Regions from separate parts of the Peribacillus sp. TH14 genome, predicted to be linked through region 3. Evidence: riboswitches for the same ligand, from Rfam matches in the RefSeq annotation. Region 3 holds a riboswitch; each other region holds the start of a gene.
The links. A riboswitch is a leader RNA that binds a small molecule or an ion and turns the genes downstream of it on or off. The one in region 3 is predicted to bind cobalamin.

Region 1: linked by a shared signal. The riboswitch ahead of JFU50_RS25565 ((2Fe-2S) ferredoxin domain-containing protein) and the one ahead of JFU50_RS04410 (ribonucleoside-diphosphate reductase subunit alpha) in region 3 are both predicted to bind cobalamin.
Region 2: linked by a shared signal. The riboswitch ahead of JFU50_RS03880 (hypothetical protein) and the one ahead of JFU50_RS04410 (ribonucleoside-diphosphate reductase subunit alpha) in region 3 are both predicted to bind cobalamin.
Region 4: linked by a shared signal. The riboswitch ahead of JFU50_RS08095 (hypothetical protein) and the one ahead of JFU50_RS04410 (ribonucleoside-diphosphate reductase subunit alpha) in region 3 are both predicted to bind cobalamin.

What each region holds. Positions count from the first base shown of each region.
Region 1 is NZ_JAEKEK010000001.1:5,302,979-5,309,155, reverse strand. Features, by position in the region: gene JFU50_RS25575 (energy-coupling factor ABC transporter substrate-binding protein) at 1-290, opposite strand, end outside; gene JFU50_RS25570 (energy-coupling factor ABC transporter permease) at 292-1,035, opposite strand; cobalamin riboswitch at 1,213-1,408, opposite strand; cobalamin riboswitch at 1,620-1,809, shown strand; gene JFU50_RS25565 ((2Fe-2S) ferredoxin domain-containing protein) at 1,961-2,329, shown strand; gene cobJ (precorrin-3B C(17)-methyltransferase) at 2,344-3,999, shown strand; gene JFU50_RS25555 (sirohydrochlorin chelatase) at 4,018-4,965, shown strand; gene cobK (precorrin-6A reductase) at 4,962-5,732, shown strand; gene JFU50_RS25545 (precorrin-8X methylmutase) at 5,745-6,177, shown strand, end outside.
Region 2 is NZ_JAEKEK010000001.1:760,337-766,513, forward strand. Features, by position in the region: gene JFU50_RS03850 (YheC/YheD family endospore coat-associated protein) at 1-255, shown strand, start outside; gene JFU50_RS03855 (YheC/YheD family endospore coat-associated protein) at 272-1,342, shown strand; gene JFU50_RS03860 (YheC/YheD family protein) at 1,346-2,713, shown strand; gene JFU50_RS03865 (YheC/YheD family endospore coat-associated protein) at 2,710-3,906, shown strand; gene JFU50_RS03870 (YheE family protein) at 3,968-4,171, shown strand; gene JFU50_RS03875 (hypothetical protein) at 4,268-4,456, shown strand; gene JFU50_RS03880 (hypothetical protein) at 4,491-4,724, opposite strand; cobalamin riboswitch at 4,992-5,191, opposite strand; gene JFU50_RS03885 (MBL fold metallo-hydrolase) at 5,295-6,131, opposite strand.
Region 3 is NZ_JAEKEK010000001.1:878,688-884,864, forward strand. Features, by position in the region: gene JFU50_RS04405 (manganese-dependent inorganic pyrophosphatase) at 23-952, opposite strand; cobalamin riboswitch at 1,247-1,427, shown strand; gene JFU50_RS04410 (ribonucleoside-diphosphate reductase subunit alpha) at 1,565-3,862, shown strand; gene JFU50_RS04415 (ribonucleotide-diphosphate reductase subunit beta) at 3,902-4,954, shown strand; gene JFU50_RS04420 (flavodoxin domain-containing protein) at 4,944-5,363, shown strand; gene JFU50_RS04425 (hypothetical protein) at 5,504-5,671, shown strand; gene JFU50_RS04430 (cold-shock protein) at 5,740-5,937, opposite strand; gene JFU50_RS04435 (hypothetical protein) at 6,136-6,177, opposite strand, start outside.
Region 4 is NZ_JAEKEK010000001.1:1,670,736-1,676,912, forward strand. Features, by position in the region: gene JFU50_RS08090 (AAA family ATPase) at 1-655, opposite strand, end outside; cobalamin riboswitch at 857-1,076, shown strand; gene JFU50_RS08095 (hypothetical protein) at 1,275-1,781, shown strand; gene JFU50_RS08100 (ABC transporter substrate-binding protein) at 1,785-2,735, shown strand; gene JFU50_RS30420 (hypothetical protein) at 2,714-2,914, opposite strand; gene JFU50_RS08105 (nucleoside hydrolase) at 3,816-4,730, opposite strand; gene JFU50_RS08110 (hypothetical protein) at 5,323-5,505, shown strand; gene JFU50_RS08115 (glycine betaine ABC transporter substrate-binding protein) at 5,686-6,177, opposite strand, start outside.

The sequences.
Region 1 (6,177 bases), 4.4 Mb from region 3:
TGTTCGTCCTTTTCTTGAACGGACTGTTTATTTTTTTGTCGCATAACGCCGATGAAGTATCCTATGAATCCGGCGCCAATCGCGGCTTGGAGAGCAAACAATAAGCTTTCGGTTTCTGCACCTGGCGGCTCCCAGATACTGTTGAACCAAGGCTTATATTCTGGTTGGATTTTAGTGATGGCTTCTTCCGCCACTCCATCAGCTCCACCAAATTCTGTTCCTTGTTGGGTGATTAACGGAATTATAGCAAGTATGACGACTAGAAAAAGCAACAATAAACTTTTTTTCATGCTAACGAGCCTCCTTAGATAACACTCGCAGTAATTTCAATTCGCCTAGATTGTATTTCTTCAAGAAATTCATGACAACGACTGTCAATAAACCTTCACTGATTGCTAAAGGTATTTGGGTAAGGGCAAAGATTCCTGAAAATTTAGTGAATGAGGCCATGAATCCACCTACCTCCGATGGGAAAGCTAAAGCAAGTTGTACAGAAGTTATCACATAGGTGCCCAAATCTCCGAAAGCTGCTGCTAAGAAAACAGCAAGAGAGAAGGACCAACCTAATTTAGTAGCGCCTTTGAATACAAAATAAGCAATGAACGGCCCGCAAACAGCCATGGAAAAGGCATTGGCTCCTAGCGTAGTTAGTCCTCCATGAGCTAGTAATACAGCTTGAAATAACAGAACAATAGAACCGACGACACTCATGGCCAGTGGCCCAAACAAGATTGAACCTAAACCGACGCCGGTAGGGTGTGAAGAGCTTCCTGTAACGGAAGGGATTTTTAGGGCTGATAAAATAAAAACGAATGCGCCGGACAGACCCAGCATCATTTTTGTTTCTGGGTTTTCCTTCACTTTAGACCTAATAGAACGGTAACCCAAGATTAAAAATGGAAGTGTCACAGCCCACCAGAATATCGCCCATTCGATCGGTAAGAAGCCCTCCATAATATGCATTGCCATTGCTTTCTTTGGTACGAAAAGTAGTAAAATGACAAAATAAAGTATTTTCCAATTGGCTTTTTTCATTTTTTCTCCTTTCAACGCTTTTATTTTTAATGATTAAAGCTGAGAAGAGAAGTGGCGGGCAACATAAAAAGCACTTCTCTCAAAAAGAAAGAAGTGCGTAATGAACAGTAAGTTTGCAGCATAATACAAATATTAGCTTAGCTGCCTGATCCGCACACCCATCCTCGTAGGTTGTAAACAGTTTCACGCTTCATGGCAGGTCTCCTGGCTCTGGATCATCATCCTCATACATCCTTCCCATCGCGTTTGACAGTGGATTATTCATTACGTATTAGGACTTCCCTTTACAGTGGCGGGACCGCGCCGGATTTACACCGACTTCCCTATTAAGCTAAATTCCGAGGAATCTAGCACCATAAAACTTATGTAATTTTTTGAAAATTCTCGTTTATTGTACCATAAAGCAATGATTCCATCTACACTCTATTCATATTTTTTTTGAGAAGGATAAAATCGCAGTGAGGATAGGCATTAAGCTGGATTTTCACCATTAAACTTTTCAAAACAGTCGGAATAAACTATTGAATTTTAAAAAAGTTGTTATATGATAGATAAAGTTAACTAGAAATATATTATTATAAAACCAAATATTTCAATTTAAAAGTGCTCTTGTATGAACACGCAAGGGATAATAGGGAAATCGGTGAGAATCCGATGCAGCCCCCGCTACTGTAACGCTGATGAAATTGTCGATAACCACTGGCCTAGAGCTGGGAAGGGACAAAAGTAAATTGAAGCGTAAGCCAGGAAACCTGCTTTTAAAATTGTGTGATACTTTTCGGAGGGAAAGGTAGAAGGACTATGGAGATTTTGAGAGTTTCACTTTGCTTGCTGGAGGCTCCCTTTTCATATAGTTTTTTTAAAACCTTAACTCTAACAGTTAAGGTTTTTTATTTTGCCTTTTCTCAGATTTAGGAGGAAGAAGATGACAACTTGGAACTTAAAAGGCACAAATTCGCATCTTTTGATTTGTAACGGCAGCAGTTGCATGAAAAAAGGTGGCGAAGAAATAACGCAAGCAATTCGTGATGAAATTACTTCACAAGGTCTGAATCAAAAAATTCATACTACTAGAACTCGCTGTAACGGAAGGTGTAAGGATGCCTGCGTTGTGATTGCTTATCCTCAAGGGACATGGTATCGAGTGGATTCACCTGATTTTGGACGAGAGATTGTCCGTAATCTCGATGATGAGAAGTTCATTCCACAGATGATTTACCAATTTACTAATGGAGAAATGACTCCTAATCCAGATTTTCCAGCTCAAACAGGAATTTCAAAAGACAAGTTGTAAAAGGAGATGTCTAAATGAGTACAAACGGTAAATTATTTGTCGTTGGCTTTGGACCAGGGAATTTTGAACATATTACCAAACGTGCTGTAGAAGCCCTTCAAGAAAGTGACTTCATCATTGGTTACAAAACATATGTGGAACTCATACAGGGCCTTCTTACAGATCAAACGATTATAAGTACAGGTATGACTGAAGAAGTATCACGTGCACAAGAAGCAGTGAAACAGGCGGAGTTGGGAAAGAAAGTGGCTGTAATTTCGAGTGGTGATGCAGGGGTATACGGAATGGCAGGGCTGGTTTATGAAGTATTGATTGAAAAAGGCTGGAAAGAAGAAACGGGAGTAGCCATTGAAATCGTTCCTGGTATTTCTGCCATCAATTCATGTGCGTCTTTACTTGGTGCACCTGTCATGCATGATTCCTGTACCATCAGCCTCAGTGACCACTTAACGCCTTGGGATCTGATTGCCAAAAGAGTGGAGGCTGCAGCAATGGCTGACTTTGTCATTGCACTTTATAATCCTCGAAGCGGTAGACGGACAAGGCAAATTGTTGAAACACAGAACATTTTACTGCGTTACCGCTCGCCCGAAACACCTGTCGGATTGGTAAAAAGTGCTTATCGCGATCGTCAGGATATTGTGATAACCAATTTGAAAGACATGTTAAATCACGATATAGGGATGCTAACAACCGTCATTATTGGAAATTCATCTTCCTTTTTATATGATGACAAAATCATCACGCCACGTGGATATCAAAGAAAGTATACATTGAATTCGGAAAAGCAACCATTGAAGCCGCATCAACGCTTGCAAAAAGAAGCAGAACCTTGGGCATTAGATCAAGAAACAGGTTCTATGCAGGAAGCGTACACCGAGTCGACTGGCGGAGTTGGATTGCTTACAAAAGCACCAGAAAAAAAGAGCACTTCTTTTGAAGTGGCAATGGAAGCACTCACAAGAGTTAAGGGTCAAACAGTTCAGCAATCAATTACGCCGATTGTTCAGCAAAAAATTGAGTCGGTATTCGAGCTTGCCGTTAGCCCAGGTGTGGCGAACAAGCAATTTACTCCGAAACAAATGATGACACTTGCAGAAGTTGTTGGAGAAAAGGGAACGATGGAATACACGCCAAATCATAAAATCGTTTTAAAGATTCCTACAACAGATCCAGAAGTTATTACTGGAAAATTGCAATCAGCAAACTTTTTATTATCGCCAATTGGGGATGTATTGACTTTAAAAGCCTGTGATTTCTGTGATGGTGAAAAAGTGGAATCCATTCCTTACGCGGATGAAATACAGAGGGTGCTTGGTGGGATTGATATGCCTAAGGAACTGAACATTGGTTTTAATGGGTGTGGAATGGCTTGTTATAGTGCAGTGATGGATGATATAGGGATCGTTTTCCGAAAAGGGAAATTTGATTTATTCCTTGGAGCGAAACCTGTTGGCAGAACGGCTCATCCTGGTCAACCAGTTGCAGAAGGAATTGAACCGGATCAACTAGTTGAATTAATTACAAACATTGTCAACGAATATAAACAAAATGCTCATCCTAATGAACGACTATTTAAATATTTCAAACGGGCGAAAAAGATACAGGGCTATTTATATCAAGACATTGCTCCCAAAATAAAAATAGAGCCTGCGCCTTGTGAAGACTAATCAAGAGGGGGATAACAAATGAAAGCAGTATTATTCGTAGGACATGGAAGCAGACTAGCTTCTGGAAACGACGAAGTTATTCATTTTATTAAAAATATGATTCCAACAATGGACGACTCTTTATTAATTGAAACATGCTTCTTGGAATTTGCCACGCCAAGTATATCCCAAGGCATTGACAATTGCATAAAAAGAGGAGCCACTGAAGTTATTGTCATTCCGATTATTTTGTTGCATGCAGGACATTCAAAATTACATATTCCAGCTGAAATAGAGGATGGAAGGAATAAGTATCCAGCGGTTACATTCACATATGGACAAACGATTGGGGTTCACCAGGAAGTATTAACGATTCTGACAGATCGCCTTGAGGAAGTTGGATTCGATACATCTTTGGAACATCCGGAGACAGCAATATTGCTGATAGGTCGAGGTGGAAGTGATGCTGATGCAAATAGTGATATTTATAAAATTTCACGATTATTGTGGGAAAAATTAAATGTGAAGTGGGTCGAAAATGCCTTCATGGGTGTTACGGATCCGTTTGTTGATGAAGGCATTGAACGCTGTATTCGGTTAGGTGCCAAAAAAATAGTGATGCTTCCATATTTCCTCTTCACAGGTGTGTTAATGGAGAGAATGGAGAATATGCTAACAGGCTATCAAGACCAATATCCAGAGCATGAATTTGTTTTGGCGAAATACTTTGGTTATCATCCAACATTACAAACCATACTGAAAGAACGTGTAATCGAAGCTAGCGAAGGAAGGTCAAGTGGTACCCGTGATCTAGAAAACTATCGTAAACATGTGGAGGAACATGGCCATGCCCACCATCACCATCATCATCATGACCACGATCACGACCATGGGCATGACCACCATGACCACGATCACGGTCATGAAACAGACCATGGACATGACCACCATGACCATGATGAGCAAGTGGTGGGGACGACAAAATGATTTTGTTCTTAGCGGGTACAAGCGATGCAAGGGAATTAGCGATTGAAATCCAACGGGTTGGATTCCAAGTTTTGGCAACGGTAGTAACCGAGTCGGCAGCAAAAAGTTTGCAAGATGCGAAGATAGCAACTCAAATTGGACGATTAACTGCAACAGATATGGCATCTTTAATCATCGAAAAAGGATTTCATGCGGTAGTTGATGCAAGTCACCCATTTGCAGAAGAAGCATCGAAAAACGCTCTTCAGGCAGCAAAGGAAGCAAATGTTCCTTATATTCGTTATGAACGTGAAAGTCAACGATTCCAGAATGAGAAATTGATTATGGTTCGTGATTATGCTGAAGCCGCCAAGCTTGCTGCTACAAAGCGGGGAGTTATTATGCTAACGACTGGAAGTAAAACCTTAGCGATTTTTGCTAAAGAGTTAGTAGGTCTGGAGAATACAAGAGTGATAGCGAGAATGCTTCCGCGCATTGATAATATGGAAAAATGTGCTCAGTTAGGCATTGAGCAAAAAAATATAGTCGCTGTTCAAGGTCCATTTTCAAAAGAATTGAACAAAGCGCTATACAATCAATATGGTGTCACGTTAATGATTACAAAAGAAAGTGGCAAGGTTGGATCTGTTGATGAGAAATTGGAAGCAGCATTGGAATGTGGAATTGAGACGATTATGATTTCTCGTCCTGATGTTGATTATAAAAATGTTCATTCCAGTTTTAATCTGGTCATTGCCGATTTGAAAAAACAACTAAACGAAAAATAGGAGGAATGTACGATGGATTTTAAAACAGATTTTAAACCCCTAACGGTTGATCCAGATAAAATATATGATTATAGTTTTTCAATTATTGCTGAAGAAATGGGTAATCATGATTTTTCAGAAGATGAGTGGAAGATAGTTCGCCGTGTAATTCATGCATCAGCAGACTTTGAATTAGGAAGAAGTGTCATTATCCATCCAAATGCCATTCAAGCTGGTGTGGAAGCAATCCGCAAAGGAAGACATGTTATTGCCGATGTTCAAATGATAGAAAGTGGAACGGGGAAAAAACGTTTTCAAAAACATGGCGGGGACGTGCATTGCTATATTTCAGACCCAGATGTAATGGTTGAAGCAAAACGATTGAAAACGACAAGAGCCATCATTTCGATGCAAAAAGCCGTAAAGGAAAATGAAGGCGGGATATATGCCATTGGTAACGCACCAA
Region 2 (6,177 bases), 120 kb from region 3:
CAGGAAGCCGCACGTTTGCACCAAAAGCTTATAAGACTTGCTAAAAAAACTGCCCATACTTTGGCAGAAAATCATGATGATTTATTCGGGGAGCTAGGAATCGATTTAGCACTTGATGTTGACACACACCCTTGGATTATTGAAGTGAACTCGAAACCTTCGAAAAAATTTCAGGGCAACTATGAAACCTTTCGTCCATCAGTAAAGTCCATTGTTGAATTTATGCTTACTCTTGACCGAGAAAACCATCCATAAAAGGAGTTGCTGGCACGTGTTAATAGGATTAATGGCAACGTCAGATACACATGAAAATCATTATTTTACTGAAATAGCAAAAGCAGCTAAATCATTTAATATGAATGTATGTAAATTCACACCCGAGAATATTGATATCGATGTGAAGAAAGTTCGAGGAGAACGTTTTGATGCCGAAAAGGAAACATGGCGCTCTGAATCATTTGATCTCCCTGATTTTGTATATGACCGCTGTTTCCATGGCTTATCTCGTGTTTCGACGGAAATGCGCGATAAAATCAATTGGTTAAAAGTTAACTCAAGTTTCCTTGGCCTTGGCCTTCCAGGAAAGTGGGAAGTTTATCAAATTTTAAAAAAACATCCCCTGCTAGAGGCATTTTTTCCAGAAACCGTTCAAGTTACCACACCTGAAGAAATCAGCGGGCATTTGGAACGTCTGGATAAAATTATTATCAAACCAGAGTTTGGAGCAGGTGGTACGGGAATCTATCTTCTCACAAAAACCGAAGGCGGCACATTGGTGTCCATGACAAAAAAGGGCACCAAATACGACCGTAAATTTGACTCTAAATCTCAACTGAACAAATGGCTGCAGCATTTATTAAATCGATATAGTTACCTTTGTCAGCCTTATTTAGAACTTTGCAACCAGAAAAAGGAACCGTTCGATTTACGAATTTTACTTCAAAAAAACGAAAAAAATCAGTGGATGGAACGCGGCAGAGGCATTCGCCTGGGACAACAAGATGGAATCACGTCCAATTTAGCCACTGGTGGGGAAGCTATTTCGCTCGAGGCTTTCATCAAAAAAAATCCTGAATCTATTCCAATTGCTGCCGAACAAAAAATCCAGCATATCCTCCGTACCTTACCTGTCGAAACCGAAGCCGTTTTTGAAAGGCTATTTGAGCTAGGAATCGACCTAGGCATTGATAAAAAAGGGCAAATATGGATAATGGATATTAACTCAAAACCAGGTAGGAAAATCATCCAAACACTTCAACCTGAATCGATGAAGGATATCCATCGCGCACCGTTCCAATATAGCCAATTTTTAGCCGATCATCTTCAGAAAGCAGGTGAATAGAGAGTGAGAAAGACTTATCCTGCCGAGATTGCCGATACTCCCGGCAACGTTCTCTTCTATCCATCAGAGCTTGGAGATTTGGCAGAGATTGAATTAATATATTTTGGCCAGCATTCATGTCCTGCCATTGTTAAACAAAATCCTGCAATCAAGCAAACAATCGTCCTGTCAGAAAGTCTCGCGGAATCTTTAATATTTACTCAGGTCGATATGCCTCTACATCTATTTATATACGGTAAGAGCATTCATATTGGGCCAGTCGTCGGGATATTTTCATCAGGTTTTACCGGCATTTCAAACAAACCGCTCGGGGAACGTTCAGATTTTTTTTCAAAACTCCTTTCTCTGAGCCAAACAACAGGCTGTATCCCTTTTGTTTTCGGTGAAAATGTAATCAATTGGGAAAAAGAAACAATCAAGGGCTATGTCTATGAGAACGATGACTGGAATATTAACGAATTTCCTTTTCCAAATGTCATCTATGACCGGCTCCCTAACCGTTTGACGGAAAACCGGGATGGCCCTAAGGAAGTGAAACAGAAATTCCAAAAAGAGTATACAATTCCTTGGTACAATCCAGGTTTTTTTAATAAATGGGATATAAATGAACGGTTATGTGCGGATGAGCGGGCACTTCCTTTTTTACCGGAAACGTATCCTTTTCAATCTCTGTCCGTCGTAGAAACCCTGCTTTCTCATTACCGCCAAGTTTATATAAAGCCTATTCATGGCAGCCTTGGGCTTGGAATTCACCAAATTCTTTATGATAAACATGAAAATGTCTACTATTGTCGTTATAAAAATGATGCTCAGGAAAATAAATTGCAAAAGTTTTCTACTTTAGAATCCATTGTTAAACACATCTTTCATAATCGACCGCTTGAAAATCTCATTGTGCAGCAGGGCATACCATTAATTCGTTCTTCAAAACGACCTGTAGATTTCCGAGTGCATACGAACAAGGACAGCAAGGGAATTTGGCAGGTAACTGCAATCGCCGCAAAAATAGCCGGCGCTGGAAGCGTTACTACCCACATTAAAAGCGGAGGTGTCATCAAGACGATTGCCGAGCTATATGGTGATGATGATGAGGCGAAAGAAGTCGAACGAAAGCTATCGGAAGCCGCCCTAATATTAAGTGAAAGTATTGAAGAGCACTTAGATGGCATCATTGCAGAAATCGGTTTTGATTTTGGATTAGATAAAAAAGGGCAAGTTTGGATGTTTGAAGCTAATTCTAAACCAGGACGTTCAATCTTTTCCCATCCAAAACTCAAAGAGTTCGAGCTGCTAACAAGAAAGCTCAGCCTTGATTATGCTATTTATCTTACGGAACAAACCATTACAAATGCTGTCGGTGTGCATAGATGAATATTTTTTACGATATTCCAACTGAAAGCTGGTACCACGACCAAGAAAGCATGCAACTATTCGCCGGCGCGGAAAAAGAGGAAATACACTATAAACAGAATCAAAATAATCAAACACTTATTCCTATTTCTATTTTTCCAGGTAGCCGGATGCTCGTCGTCGGAATTTTAACTTCTTCAAATCCCAAAAAGGAATCAGGAATAGGGGGAAACTTGACCCTTTTTCAGGATTTATCACTATATTTGTTGGAACATGGGATTTTAGTGTTTGTATTTACGGTTGAGACCTTTCATTCCATCCCTGTAAAAGGCTTCCTTTTTTCCTCCATTTCAAACAAATGGATCGAGGTTAAGATGCCGCTTCCCGATATAGTTTATAACCGAATTCCCTCAAGGGGCTTCGAGGCATCAGAGGATTTTCAACGGCTTATCAACTACTTTCAAGATCATGATATGAACCTTTTCAATCCTTGTTTTTTAGATAAATATATGATGTATGAAGCATTAATGGAAGATGGCTCCCTCACCAACCATCTTCCATCAACAATTATCCTAGGTGATTGCGATGGACTGAGGGCTTTTTTAAAATCCCACAGACATATTTACCTAAAACCATCTAAAGGAAGCCAAGGGAAAGGTATTTACACACTAATAGAGAATCCTGATGAAACTCTTCAGTTTAATAGCCTAAAACATAGTGAATCCTTCCCAAATTTCTCCTCATTTTGGGAGCATAAAAAATTGCTACTGATGAGAAGAGCCTATCTCGCCCAACGAGCGGTTATACCAAAGAAACTGAATGGACATCGTTATGATTACCGAGTTCTCGTTCATTATGAAAATGGGTTCTATAAAATTACTGGTAAGGCTGTACGGATGTCACAAACCCAGGAAATCACAACCCATACTCCAAGAGGCGGGAAACTTTTCCCTTACAAAAACTTGCAATCGAGGAATTTAAACCGGAAGTTGGCGTACATTGCTCAAAAGTGCGGTCTGATTCTTTCGAAGAAATTCGGCTTTCTCGGGGAATTCTCTATTGATATTGGCGAAGATTCAACAGGATCACTCTTCATTTACGAAGTAAACTCTAAACCCATGCAATTTGATGAAGAAGAAATTGAAGCAAGCCGACTCTTGCATTTGAAAAACCTGTTTATTGAATTAACTTTATTAAATCAAACGAGAAAATAACCTCCATCTGCCGTTTTCCATTATAATGAAATGAGAGACAGCTTATATGGAGGTTATACATATGATTACTCATTTTCAATGGACACCATTACATAAAAATTTACCAGGATGGAAAATTTCCTTTTACTTTAACAAGCAGGCCGTCAAAGCCTTATACCATAAAGACGGGTCCATCGAATGGACTGCCAATCCCCCTTCAGAAACAGACGAAGCTAATCTCAAAAGCATCATACATGACTTAATGGTCTATCATGTATATGAATAAGTTAGTGCTAAACTCCTCATTTCATTCATGAGGACTTACTCAGAATAAAAAGCCCTCTTTTGCCTACACTATAAAAAAGGTTAGGAGGGATTTCTTTTGGATAAAGAAGAATTCACATTTTTGAAGGATACCGAATATGAAGGCAAGAACTCTGCTTTCTTAGACATCGACCGTTACATCAATGAAGGGCTGGCCGGCGGGAATGTTTATGCAGCTGCTGACCTTCAGAACATTGAAGAAGCCCATGATTTTTATGATGAAACCGAGCCAAACAAGAATAAATAATTAGTGTCCGGAGCCTCCTTTAGGTGGCTCCTTTTTATAAAACTGTCAACTCCTCCTTTTGACCGAACATTTCCTTATTAATTATTCCATAAGCCTTTTCAAGATTAAGTAAATACTCTACTTTTTCTTTTGAATTTTTTGCCTTCACATTAATTTCCTTGTTCAACCTTGTATGATTTTCGCTTAAAGAAATCATTTTTTCCCCAGAAAAATTATACATAATCTGAGCCTTTAAAAAATCCGTAAAGTATCTAACTGTTCCAAACATGCATTATCCCCCTTAAATTTTGTTCATAAAGAAAACTTTTCTCCTGTTCCATAGAGAGACGAGATTTCCTTATAATTTTGTTAAAAAATCGACTATTATAACTGATTACATCTAAAAAATAAAAAAAACAACTTCCCGATTAGAAGTTGTTAGAGTGCAAAAGAAAACATAACAAAAAACAAACATGAATTTTCCATTTTTCAAAAAATGAAAAACATGCTCTTGTCAATTCTCGCACTTAACACCTCCTATCCTCGTAGGTTTATGATGCTGTGCTAAAAATAGGCAGGTATCCTGGCTCATGATCATCGCTTTTCGAACCTTCCCATCCCCTTTTGCAGAAGACAGTGGCATTACTCGAATCGCTCTCATATACAGTTGCGGGACAGCGCCGGATTCTAACCGGACTTCCCTTTTAAGCAGATAATCTTCAATATATTATCTGCACCTTTTTCTAGACGTATTTAATTTTCAGTTTAAATGTATCAAATTATCCCTTAAATTACAATGCGTGCTTCTGTGTTCAAAAGGAAATTGATTAACACCTCTTCCATTACACAAAATCACTAATTAGTATTTCGCTCCATTATCCTTATTAATCTTATTAATCAATATCTTTTCTTTTAATATCGATGTGATAATATGCTCCGAATCCCATTCGTGGCCAGATATCTCGATAAGCGGATATTGATTCGGCAAAACAATTTGCTGGATTTCATGAACTGCCAAGCCTTGATTATGTAATCGTAAAATTTCACCACGCAGGTTTTCCAAATAGTCGAGCTTTCTTTGAAACATTTCCTTCCCATTAGGGACATGACCGGCATGACAACAAAAAACCTCTCCAAAATCATATTGAAGTAATCTATTTATAGAATCGATGATAACAGGGACAGATTCTTCCCGTAAAACAAGCTTCGTTTTCGGTGTAACGAATAGGTCACCTGAAAACAGCATGCCATTACTGTGATTCAAATACACCATATGGTCCTTAGCATGACCTGGGGTAAAGATTGGCTCCCACGTTTGGGTACGGGAATGAACAGTCCTCCCCAACGGCTCAGCTTTGAAGCCATCTCTCCTTCCCCAAAAAGTTTTGCGATAATCAGGATATTCAGCATCCTTCGCACATACATCAATCGACATCGGATGAATATAAATTGGAACTTTTCTATGTTCCTGTATCCAGGAAGCACCGCCAGTATGGTCCTCATGATAATGCGTTAGCGCCACTAAATCGAAGTCGGCTGATTCATAGAAAGGGATAAGTTCTTCCAATAAAATTTGGGCTCCCGTATCAATCAAGAGGCCGTCTATTAAAAAAACATATACACTCATCCCCGACTTTATTCCTTCAGGGGTCCCTTGTACACAAACCACATCATTTATCGTCTTAATCTCTAGCATGGCTTCCCTCCTCATCAATTGTATAAAAATAGTTTAATATCCTATT
Region 3 (6,177 bases):
TCAGAGCACCCTTTTCACATCTTTATTTACTGAATATGTCCGTTAAAACCGGCACGATTTGTTTTTTACGTGATACAACGCCTTCTAAGACGGCAATGTTGTTGCTCAATGTAACGTTATACGCTTTTTCAACTGCTTCCGTTGATTTCCCAAGAGCCAAGGCAACAGAATCATTTGTTAAAATATCCGTTACAACGAATAAGAATAAATCTAATTCTTTCGTAGCAATAACAGCTTCAATAGCTGCTTCTAATTCAGCTTGTTTTGCAAGAACTTCGTTCGGATCCACAGCATTGACTTGAGCAATCACCACTTTCGCAGTTCCCATAGAGAATTCTTTTGCATCAAGAGTAATTAGCTGGGCAATTGTTTTGTCGCTCAGGTCAGCGCCTGCTTTTAACATTTCTAAGCCATATGTTTCAGCATTTACTCCGGCAATCTCCGCTAATTCCATTGCTGCTGCAACATCTTGCTCTGTGCAGGTTGGAGATTTGAACAATAAAGAATCGGAAATGATGGCAGATAGCATTAGACCTGCGATTGCTTTAGGCACTTCAATACCGTTTTCTTTATAGATTTTATTTAAAATAGTTGCCGTGCAACCAACTGGTTCTGCGCGGTAATATAAAGGATCACTTGTTTCAAAGTTAGCGATACGGTGGTGGTCGATAACTTCTAAAACACGGACTTGGTCAATGTCTTCTGCACTTTGCTGGCGTTCGTTGTGATCGACTAAAATCACACCATCCGCTTCGCCTGCCACTTTTTCTACAAGACGAGGAGCTTCGAATTTGAATTGGTCTAATGCATATTGAGTTTCACCATTCACTTCACCAAGACGAACAGGTTCAGCATTGATACCTAGTTGTTTTTTCAGATCCGCATAAGCGATAGCTGAACAAATTGTGTCTGTATCTGGGTTTTTATGTCCAAAAACTAATACTTTTTCCAAGATTATTTCTCCTTTTTAATAAATATTTTTCTGGGAACCCCCATCATTACAATAAGGGAGAGCCACCTTTACTATACACTTTATTTTAACATAAAATCTCTTACATTCAGCGTTTGAATTTCCCATTTTCCTATTAATTCTTTCACTCTTTTTCCCTCTCCCCTCACTTTGTCAATAGATAAGGATTGGTTTTTATCAAATATATTAGTTGAATTATCGTCTCATATGGATTACGATAATATAAGCAGAAATACTAGATATTGATATTAAAAACAACACACATAACTATATATAGAATTATTTGTAATCCAAGGTGCCAGTGATGGCTGAAAAGGGAATCCGGTGTAAACCCGGAACTGTCCCCGCAACTGTAAATGTGACGAAATGAGAAAACCACTGTATAGCTCTTTATACGGGAAGAACTCAAAGTAGGATGATCATGAGTCAGGAGACCTGCCTGGATTTTTCACGTTTCTTATTCTTCGGGGATTGAGATGATGAAACGATAGTATAACGGCTATTTTTTCATGGCTCTTTTATTCTATCGTTTGATCCGCTCAATTTATTGGGCGGATTTTTTTATTTAATGGAAGTTTACAAGGAGGATTATTCATGACTCAAACATATAACTCTACTATAGTGAAAAATGACACAGAAACAAGTTCTATCCAGCTTGAGATGTTATCCAAGGAATTCGAAGGCCGGCTAGATATGGAAAAGTTCAAAAAGCGTTTTACAAAATGGCTAGATCGTAAAAGTGACTCAACAGAAGAACAAACTTCAAAAAAACTGATCCAGCTTGCTCTCGAAAGTGTAGACATAGATGCTCCAGATTGGACGTTTGTTGCTGCGGCAGAACTTTTGAATACGATGTACAGGGATGCACAAGCGAATCGCGGTTATGAGGGCGTGAGCTACGGACCGTTCTATGAATTAATCGCAGGACTCTCTCAACAGCAAGAGGGGGAACGCTACCCAATTTATAAACCCGAACTACTCGACTCTTACTCCAAAGAAGAAATTGAAGAATTAGGCTTAGTGATCGATCCGGAAAAAGATAAACTATTTTCTTATATCGGTATCTACTTATTAAACGACCGCTACCTAGCCCGTCCGAAAAAAGACAAGGTCTACGAACTGCCTCAGGAGCGCTTCATGATCATCGCTATGGAAATTATGAGAATGGAAAAAACAGAACACCGCCTGCAACTTGTCAAAGAGGCATACTGGGCGATGTCCAATCTGTATATGACCGTCGCGACACCTACCCTATCAAACGCAGGAAAAACTCACGGTCAGTTAAGTTCATGCTTTATTGACGCGATTGAAGATTCTATTGATGGCATTTATCTATCCAACTACGATGCCGCTAAAGTATCTAAATTCGGCGGTGGTGTAGGACTTTATGTCGGTAAAATCCGCTCACTTGGCTCTGATATCCGTGGTTTTTCTGGAAACAGTTCAGGCACGACCCCTTGGATCCGTTTGTTTAACCAGACTGCTGTCAGCGTCGATCAATTGGGCCAGCGTAAAGGGGCAATCGCGATTTATTTGGATGCCTGGCATAAAGATATCATGAGTTTCCTTGACTTAAAGACACAAAACGGTGATGACCGGTTGAAAGCTCATGATATTTTTACAGGTGTATGTATTCCTGATCTGTTCATGGAAGCCGTACGCGATCGGAAAGAATGGTATCTTTTCGACCCACATACCGTAAAGCAAACCCTTGGATTCTCACTCGAAGATTTTTATGACGAGAAAAAAGGCGAAGGAAGCTTCAGAAATCATTACGCTCTCGCTGTGGAGGCTGCGGAAAATGGCACACTTCCTAGCTATAGCTTTGAAAAAATCAACGCGATGGACATTATGAAGAGCATTATGATTTCTCAGCTAGAAGAAGGCGTACCGTATATGTTCTACCGTGATGAAGTGAACCGTAAGAATCCTAATAAACATAAAGGAATGATTTATTGTTCCAACCTTTGCACAGAGATTGCTCAAAACTTAAGCCCTTCAACGATCACGGATGAATACGAAACTGAAGATGGCGATGTAGTTGTAGTTCGTAAAAGCGGCGATTTCGTTGTATGTAACCTTTCTTCCATTAACCTGCCTCGCGCGGTAAGTAGCGATGTATTAGAAAGATTGATTCCGATTCAGATCCGCATGCTCGATAACGTCATTGATGTGAACAGTCTTCCGGTCAAGCAAGCATCCATCTCAAACAAGCGTTACCGGGCAATTGGCTTAGGAACATTTGGATGGCATCATTTACTTGCCACCCAGAATATATATTGGGAATCAGATGAGGCCGTTCAATATGCTGATACTTTATACGAAAAAATTGCTTACTTAACAATCAAAGCGTCTAATGAATTGGCTAAGGAAAAAGGAACGTACCCATATTTTGAAGGATCTGATTGGCATACAGGCCAATATTTCGAACTTCGTGACTATACCGATGAAAAATGGATGGATTTAAAAGAAAATGTGCAGCTACACGGTACCCGTAATGGATATTTAATGGCCATTGCACCTAATTCATCAACGGCTAAAATCGGTAACTCCACTGATGGAATCGATCCCTTATATGAAATTGAATTTTATGAAGAAAAGAAAAACTTCAAATTCAAAGTGACAGCACCCGGATTGACGCCTAATACGTATGAATATTATAAAAAAACACGATTTAACTTGGACCAACTGGAAAGCATCAGACAAAATGCAGCCCGTCAGCGTCATATTGACCAAGCTATCAGCTTTAACCTGTATGTCCACAACACAATCAAGGCTAAAGTTCTATTGGATATCCATTTAACAGCATGGGAAAGCGGATTGAAATCAACATATTATGTTCGTTCCACTTCATCTGAATATGATAATGCCTGCGAAAGTTGCTCAAGTTAACGATCAAATCAGTAATCTATTTTTAAAGGAGTTTTACGAATGACCAATCATATCAAAAAAATCCGGATGCTCGAACCTACGCATCCAACTAAAGCAACGGGCGTATTCAAAGGGGAAGCTTCAGGCTTTCTCCTTTGGAACGATATTCAGTATGAAAAATTCTATGATACGTATACACAACTCATCAATAACTTTTGGAAGCCTTCGAGCGTGAACATGATTCAGGATAAAAAGCAGTGGGGCGAATTAGATGAAGATATCCAGGATGCTTTCCTTGATATCCTTACAATGATTGCAGGAATGGACAGCCTTCAAACGCCGACTTTAGTGGAAATCCTTCGTTACATCAAAGACCCGGCAGCAAAAGCGATCCTGGCCAACATGGCCCAGCAGGAATCTATTCATAATGAATCTTATTCCTATATCCTTGCTTCCTTGATTCCGGTAGGCAAGCAAAAACAACTTTTCGACCGCATTAAAGAACACCCTGAAGTGATAAAGCGGAATCAACCGATTGTGGACGCCTATCAAACGTTTGTGGACGATCCTAGTCCTCAACACTTATTTGAAGCTCTCATCCATTCCACGAACCTCGAAGGTATTTATTTCTACCTGGCATTCGCCTTCTATTACAACTTAGGGCGTCAAAACCTAATGACTGGTTCGGCTACAATGATTTCCTATATACATCGCGATGAAATGGTTCACTTCGATTTCATCGGAATGCTCGTACAAATCTTGATGTATGAATACCCGGAGTTAAATAATGAAGAAAACACGAAGTTCATCTATACAACGATTGAAAGAGCAGTTGAACTTGAAAAAGAATGGTCTGAGTATATGCTTGAGGATATCCAAACCAAAGCAGATCTCGACTTGGAAGAATTCAACGAGTACATCGAGTACATCGCCAACAAACGACTGCGTATGCTAGGACTTGAAAACTTGTACCAAGAGTATAGTGAGAACCCGATGCCATGGATTAAAACATTCGACGACGAATCTATTGGCCTCACCAAAACTGATTTCTTTGAACAAAAATCAAGAACATACAGTCAAGTAAATGCTAGCAATGGGTTCGATGAGCTATAAAATTGCAATTGTCTATCATTCGGCCGGCGGCAATACAAAAGCTCTAGCTGAAGCCCTTGCTTCCCTTTTGCCAGAAGCAGAACTTTTTCGAACTAGCGAATTTGATACCGGTATATTGCCAGAATACGATGCATTGATCATCGGTACCTATACATGGGGTAATGGAGAGCTTCCTGCCAAAACAGCTGCCTTTTATGCGGAACTAGAGCAATTACCGATTTCTCATCTAAAGACAGGCGTCTTCGGGACAGGAGAAACCAATTACAATCATTTTTGCGGAGCGGTCGATCATTTTCGGGACATGCTATTTGCAAAGAGCCAGTTATTGGTGACTTTAAAAATCGAACAAATGTATCAAGAATCAGACTTGCCAAGACTTCAAAAGTTCGCCTCTTTATTTAGGAACTGAATGAAAGGGATATGCGATTATGCATATCCCTTTCATTCGTTAATTAGTAAAAAACAGAATCCTGATTATGAACATCATTTAATCCCTGCATCATACTAAGGATAATAATGGTATATAATGAAGAAAAAAGGAGAAATCCTATGGCTGATACTATCGCTCAGTTACTCCCCATACTTTTTATGCTATTGTTTGCAGTAATCTTAATATTTTTAGTAATTAACCTGTCCCAGCATTTTAATCGCTCTAAACGGATCGAAGAAAAATTGGATAAATTACTTAAGGAAATAGCCAACAGAAAAGGGGATTAAAAATTTTTTCTTTTCAGAGGAAAAATAAAAAGACTCCAGAATCGGAGTCTTTTTTTATAAGCGTTCAATTATTTTTGAACGTTAGCTGCTTGTGGTCCACGAGCGCCTTGCTCGATTTCGAAAGAAACTTCTTGGCCTTCTTCAAGAGTTTTGAAGCCTTCGCCTTGGATAGCTGAGAAATGTACGAATACATCGTCTTGGCCTTCAACTTCGATGAAACCGAAACCTTTTTCTGCGTTAAACCATTTTACTTTACCTTGTACCATGATAGTTCCTCCTGTGTTTGGAAAAATCCATTTTATTACTATTTTTGGTTCTGGATAATGTTTCAAGAGGAATCCTATAACGGTAAATCCATCTATCAAACTTATTCCGAACAAAAATAATTACTTATATTATATCATGGAAAATCAAAAAAAAACAAGATTATCGCTGTAATTCCAACGACAAATTATCCTAAAATTCTACATTTTTCTCTTCTTGCTTTGGCGGAAACCTTCGTCCAG
Region 4 (6,177 bases), 790 kb from region 3:
CTATCACTGCTTTAGCCTCTTCCTGTAAAGCTATTAATTCCTCTAAAGTAATCACAGATTCTAACTCTTCAAGTGGTGCGGCATATTGAGCTCGATGCAAAACCTCAATTTCTTCGTCAACACCCGGATAGCCCATTTTCATTTTTAATAGAAAACGATCCAATTGCGCCTCTGGAAGTGGGTATGTTCCTTCGTACTCAATGGGATTTTGTGTTGCCATAACGAAAAAGGGTTTCTCCAATCCCCTTGTAACCCCATCAACCGTCACACTTGCCTCTTCCATTGCTTCAAGCAAGGCAGATTGTGTTTTCGGCGAGGTCCGGTTTATCTCATCGGCTAAAATAATATGGCCCATGATTGGTCCTGGTCTAAAAATAAATTCTTGTTCCTTTGGATTGAAAATTGAAACACCCGTTACATCTGAAGGTAGTAAATCAGGTGTGAATTGTATACGCTTAAAGTTTGCGCCTATCGATCTTGCCAGTGCTCTGACCATGACAGTCTTACCTACACCAGGAACATCCTCCAATAAAACATGCCCCCCAGAAAGAAGTGCTACGATGCTCAGTTCTGCTATATCTCGTTTTCCAATAATCACTTTTTCAATATTCCCTAAAATCTTTTCCAGTTTTTGATTTACCTGCTTATAAATCATACTCTACCTCCTGAGATTACCCTATTACTCTTATATAACACCTATTATATATTCTTTATACTCGATATGCGTTTTACATTAACATCCAATTAAACCTTACATTGTAAGTTTACTAGATAATTCGCAAACCATAAACGAATTTCTCTAAAAATATTCATACTGCTTTAGGAAAAAGGTATGGTAAACTGTTGCTAAGTGAATATAAACCTTGCAGAAAAAGGTGCTGACTTGTCAGCTTAATAGGGAATTTGGTGTAAAACCGAAGCTGTTTCCGCAACTGTAAGTGCTAATGAAATAAGATAAATACCACTGTTTGAGGATAAAGATTCACATCGATAACCATTCATCCTGTTCAAATGGGAAGGTTCTTAGAGTAAAATGACGCACGGGCCAGGAGACCTGCCTTTTTTATCGTATTATGCTCTTCGGAAGATAGGAGGATTGTACGGCAATCTTCCATCTTTTTCTGTTACAGATACATAGGTGATTGATGCCGACCAATGCCCTTGGTCGGCTTTTTCTTTTGCTGAGAAAAGCGATACTGAGGTGATTCATCTAACTATGAAGAGGAGGAAGAGTTATGGCAAAAAAGGATTTTCGTTTTTTATGCTATCCATACATGCGCGAATCCGAGTCTACCGTCGATTATGAAATACGTACCGACTCTTTGACGACACAAATTGGCTTGGCCGCCTCGCTTACAAAGGATGTTCCGGATGTATACCGAGATTTAATGGAATTGTTGCCGATGGCTTATCATTTAAATGGTTCAGTCCGTGGGAAATTGGCCATTACCGACAATGATCTGAAACGTCTAAGTGCCATCTACGACCATTATGTCGCAGAAGTTAAAGAGCATATTGAGACATTCGTGCTTCCGCAAGGTTCAACCGCCGCCTGTGTTCTGCATACTTGCCGCAGTGAAGCCAAAAAGTCGGTCCGTGCTTTACACAAGGTTAGTTTAGAAATAGAAATCCCTGAAATTCTCTTTGATTACGCCCATTTGCTTGCAAATGTTCTATTCGTGATGGCTGTCTACGTCAATAAGCAACATGGTATTGAGGAGATTCCTTTTATCAGTAAATCATACCCAACCAAACCCATGAAGAAGAAAACGGAGGAATAAATAATGAAGAGAAGCATACGATTTAGTTGGATTTCCACCTTGATACTTGCCCTTTTCCTTACCGGATGTGGAGTAACGGATGACCAGACGGCAAAGGAAAAGAAAGACACTAATAAGACAGAAGAAGTCAAAGCCTATACCGTTACCGATGATACTGGAAAGAAAATAAAATTTGATAAAGTTCCGGAAACAGTAGTTTCACTTCAACCAAGTAATACAGAAATTTTATTTGAACTAGGGCTGGGAGATAAGGTCGTTGGCGTGACCGACTTCGATAATTATCCAGAAGAAGCAAAGGATATTGAACATGTTTCCGATTCGGTGAATATCAATGCAGAGAAAATTATTTCCTTAAAACCAGATGCCATTATTGCTTATACCATTGGTGATGAAACGACGATGAAACCACTTGAAGATGCTGGAATCCCAGTATTCATTATTAAATCCGCGACAAATTTTGATGATGTATATGGGGATATTGGGCAAATTGCTGAAGTCATGGGCGTAGCTGAAAAAGGCGAAGAATTGGTGAAAGATATCCAAACCCAAATTACAAGTGTTGAGGAAAAAATTGAAACATTAGATGAAAAGGAACAAACCTATTTTGAAATTAGTCCAGCTCCAGAAATCTATACAACAGGAGCGGAAACCTTCCAACAAGAAATTCTAAAAACTGCAGGCATTGAAAACATCTTTGCCGACCAAAAAGGCTGGGTTAAAGTTTCAGATGAAGAAATTGTCAAACGAAACCCTAATGCTATCATTACAACTGCTACCTTTGCAGATGATGCTGTTGATGAAATTAAATCCCGTAAAGGCTGGGAAGATATCAACGCCGTGAAAAATGATCAAGTCTATCTACTTGATGAAAATATTATGTCACGTCCTGGGCCAAGGATTGGTGAAGCTGTAGAACTCGCAGCAAAGACCATTTATCCAGACTTATTTAAATAATGCGAAAGAAGGATGTTCCAAAGTTCTTGGATCATCCTTTCCTTTTTTACCTCTGCTTCCCTAAGTCCATCACTACAACCACACACTCTCCTGGAGCAGCTGCCCTCCATCGCTAATCCCTTATATTTCTCTTTTAAGGTCTCCCTTTGCAAATAACGAACCACCTGCTCTTCTTTCATCTTTATGCTAAGATGAATGCAATCTAATCATAAAAAATTCGAGGTAATGATCATGTATAAAAAATTCTTTATATGGGTCTTAGCAGTCGCCCTTCTTTTAGGAATTCTTAAAACCTTTCTAGGTATGTAGCAAAAAAACAGCCGTATGGCTGTTTTAAGAACACAGGTATTCACATACCTTTTAAAGCAATGTGAGAACTTCATTGAAAGTAAAAACACAGCTTATAAAAACATTAGTTTTGAAATTTATTTCGAAGGACCATTTAACTTTAGTTAAATGGTTTCCTTTTTATTTAGGCTCCGTTATACTACATTGTTGTTTTTTCCAAAAAAAGAAGACCACCCGAGTGCCAACTATTTTACATGTTTTATAAGTATAAAAACTTTATGCCCATGAATACGTGACTATTATGGAAAATACATTTCTTTTCCCCATAAAATAGTAACCTTAGACTTTCACTAATCCTTCCAATTATTTTATTAATCAAACGATTGATTAATTTTAAAAAAACAAAAAAGCCAATATCGTTTAAGTGTTTTCCCTAAAGAGATTGTAGTATTAAGTTGGACTCCACCCGCACTCTTAAAAATACTGTGCGTTACCTGTAATCAATTCTAGATCATAAAAATGTTTATTTTGAAACTGCTCATGAAAACATTTCAGAAAGAAAATCGAAAAAGGACATCCAATTGAAAGGATGTCCTTTTTCCAGCAAATATAATGCTGATTTATTACCTATAGCCGTTGATTAAAACGATCCTTAGGTGAATATGAAACGTTAAAACCGCTAACTTTGAAAAGTATCAAACGGAGCATATCTCTTAACTAGTAATCCCCATGCAGAGTAATCGATATTCTTTAAAGTTCAAAGCTAGAGCCTCACATCATGAGTCCATGTCCTTATATAACTCGTTCCAAGAAATGTTTCACAAATCGATCTGCATCTACTTTTGTACAGACGCGAATCCTTGCCACACCTTCATGTTGACCGATTGTTCTACCTGTCTCTTCTCCTTCAGTCACAACCTTAACGTTCATCCATTCTGTAGTCACAAAACTTGGATCAATCACAACTCCAACTGCGAGTGGATCATGAAGAGCACAACCTCCAATACCTGGATTGAAAGTTTCATAAGACTTCATATAAAATTCGGTCATTTCTGCAAAGAATTGGGCAGTCCCTTTTCCAGTCGAACGCCATTCATCAAGCTTTGATCTTAGTAAAAACGTTTGATGTGTTACATCAAGTCCCACAACGGTGACTGGTATCCCTGAGGAAAACAAATAATCAGCTGATTCAGGATCAGATACGATATTGGCTTCAGCGTACGGCGTTACGTTGCCTGGTACTTTTACTGCACCACCCATTATCACTACCTCTTTAACAAGTGAAATAATTTCTGGTGCTTTTTTAATGGCCAAAGCGATGTTAGTTAATGGTCCAACTGCAATAATCGTTATTTCATGAGGGCGACTTTTCACCTGATTGATTATAAAATCGGTTGCATTTCCCGGTGATGCTTGAATAGTTGGTTCATTCTTAAGTGTATTTCCTAAACCGTCTTCTCCATGAACATGCTTTGGATACTTTTTCTTCATTCCACGCACCAATGTTTGATTGGCTCCTTTATAAACAGGAATATTCTTTTCTACCTTTTCCAAAACTGCCAGCGTATTACGAGTCGATTCAGCTACGGACACGTTACCAAAGCAAGTTGTAAAGCCTAGCACGTCCAATTCAGGAGAGTTTAATGCGTATGCCATCGCTAAGGCATCATCAACCCCAGTATCAACATCAAATATTATTGGTTTCATATATTTTCCCACTTTCTTTTTAAACGGATTACGATGATAGTACCGTTGACAAAATTTCTTATACAAACACTGGATCTTACAATACAGTTACTTTGGAAGCACCCTAGTGATTGGATACATCTACATCCGTTACATCCCATTTTTTCTTTTCTTATGTATTAGAGAAACCGGTTTTCCAACTAAATTTTAGCATTCAATTAAAGGTTATTCCACGGAAAGTTTAAGAATATTTATAATAGACAATTAAAAAGAAAAACAGATAATCCCCACAATTTAGCAGTAAATACATGAAAGAAATGATCCAAAATGGTACAACCTTGTTGGGTGATCCAGTTGGTGAACCTCACCTTGCCGGTTTTCATCTGATTTCTTAAAATATTTAAAGATATTTACTTAAATGTATTCTTGACTAGTAAATACTTATATTGGATTATTAATTCAAAGATATTTATTTAAATTCAATATCCGTGATTTCATTTTTAAAATAGGCCAAATAGTTGAAGGCTATAAATAGATAGATAATATGAGGTTACCAGTATAAAGAAAGTTGTTACATTCTAATTAGTTAATGGATATTCAAGGTGGAAAAAAGATGAAGATGTTAAAGTTAATTGAAGATTATCCTTCTACGTACAAAAAGGGAACAAAGTTCTTTATTATTTCCGATTCAGAGTTCATAGGAGTGAAAAGCTATGTATTACTTTCCGAAGATTTGCGAGGTAAAATCGTGGTATCTGAAGAGGAATTGAAAAATAAATTTGTTTCTATTAATTAGGATTCGTTTATTCTTTTTCTCTTTATACACTTCCCTTTAGCCAGCAATCATTAATTAGTGCATGTAATTATTAAAGTTTAAACTCTTTTAATTCAACATTTTAGGCTCACTTCCTCCCTAAAACATTTTTATCACAAAAAAAACGAGGAATTTTCATGTCCGAAAATCCCTCGTTTTTTCTTATTTCAAATCTTCAATTGAATCAATATCGACATAATCTGGTACGACCAGACCATTTTTTGTTCCTTTTAGATTTGGTCCAAGGTCAACCATGTCATCTTTATACTTATTATAGTATTCAAGATGTGTACCCGGGAGCCATGCAGCCACCATTGCGTCCGCACTTCCGTTTGCAACGCCGGCAAACATTGGTCCGACTTCAACTTGACTTAATGTTACGTCATAACCATTCTGTTCCAGAACCTTGCCAATCACATTTGTGCTGGCAATTTCAGTGTCCCATGCAACATAAACCAGTTTGATTTTTTCACCATTTCCTGATTCAGCACCTTTGGTCCATTCGGATACTTTGTCCTGATTTTCTTTTATCCATTTTTCTGCTGCTTCTGAAGGAGACATACCTTCAGTAACTTTGACCATTACATCTTCCATATCTTTAGTATCCCAGAAGAATTGATCAAGAATTTTATAAGCGCCTGGGGCATCTTGCTC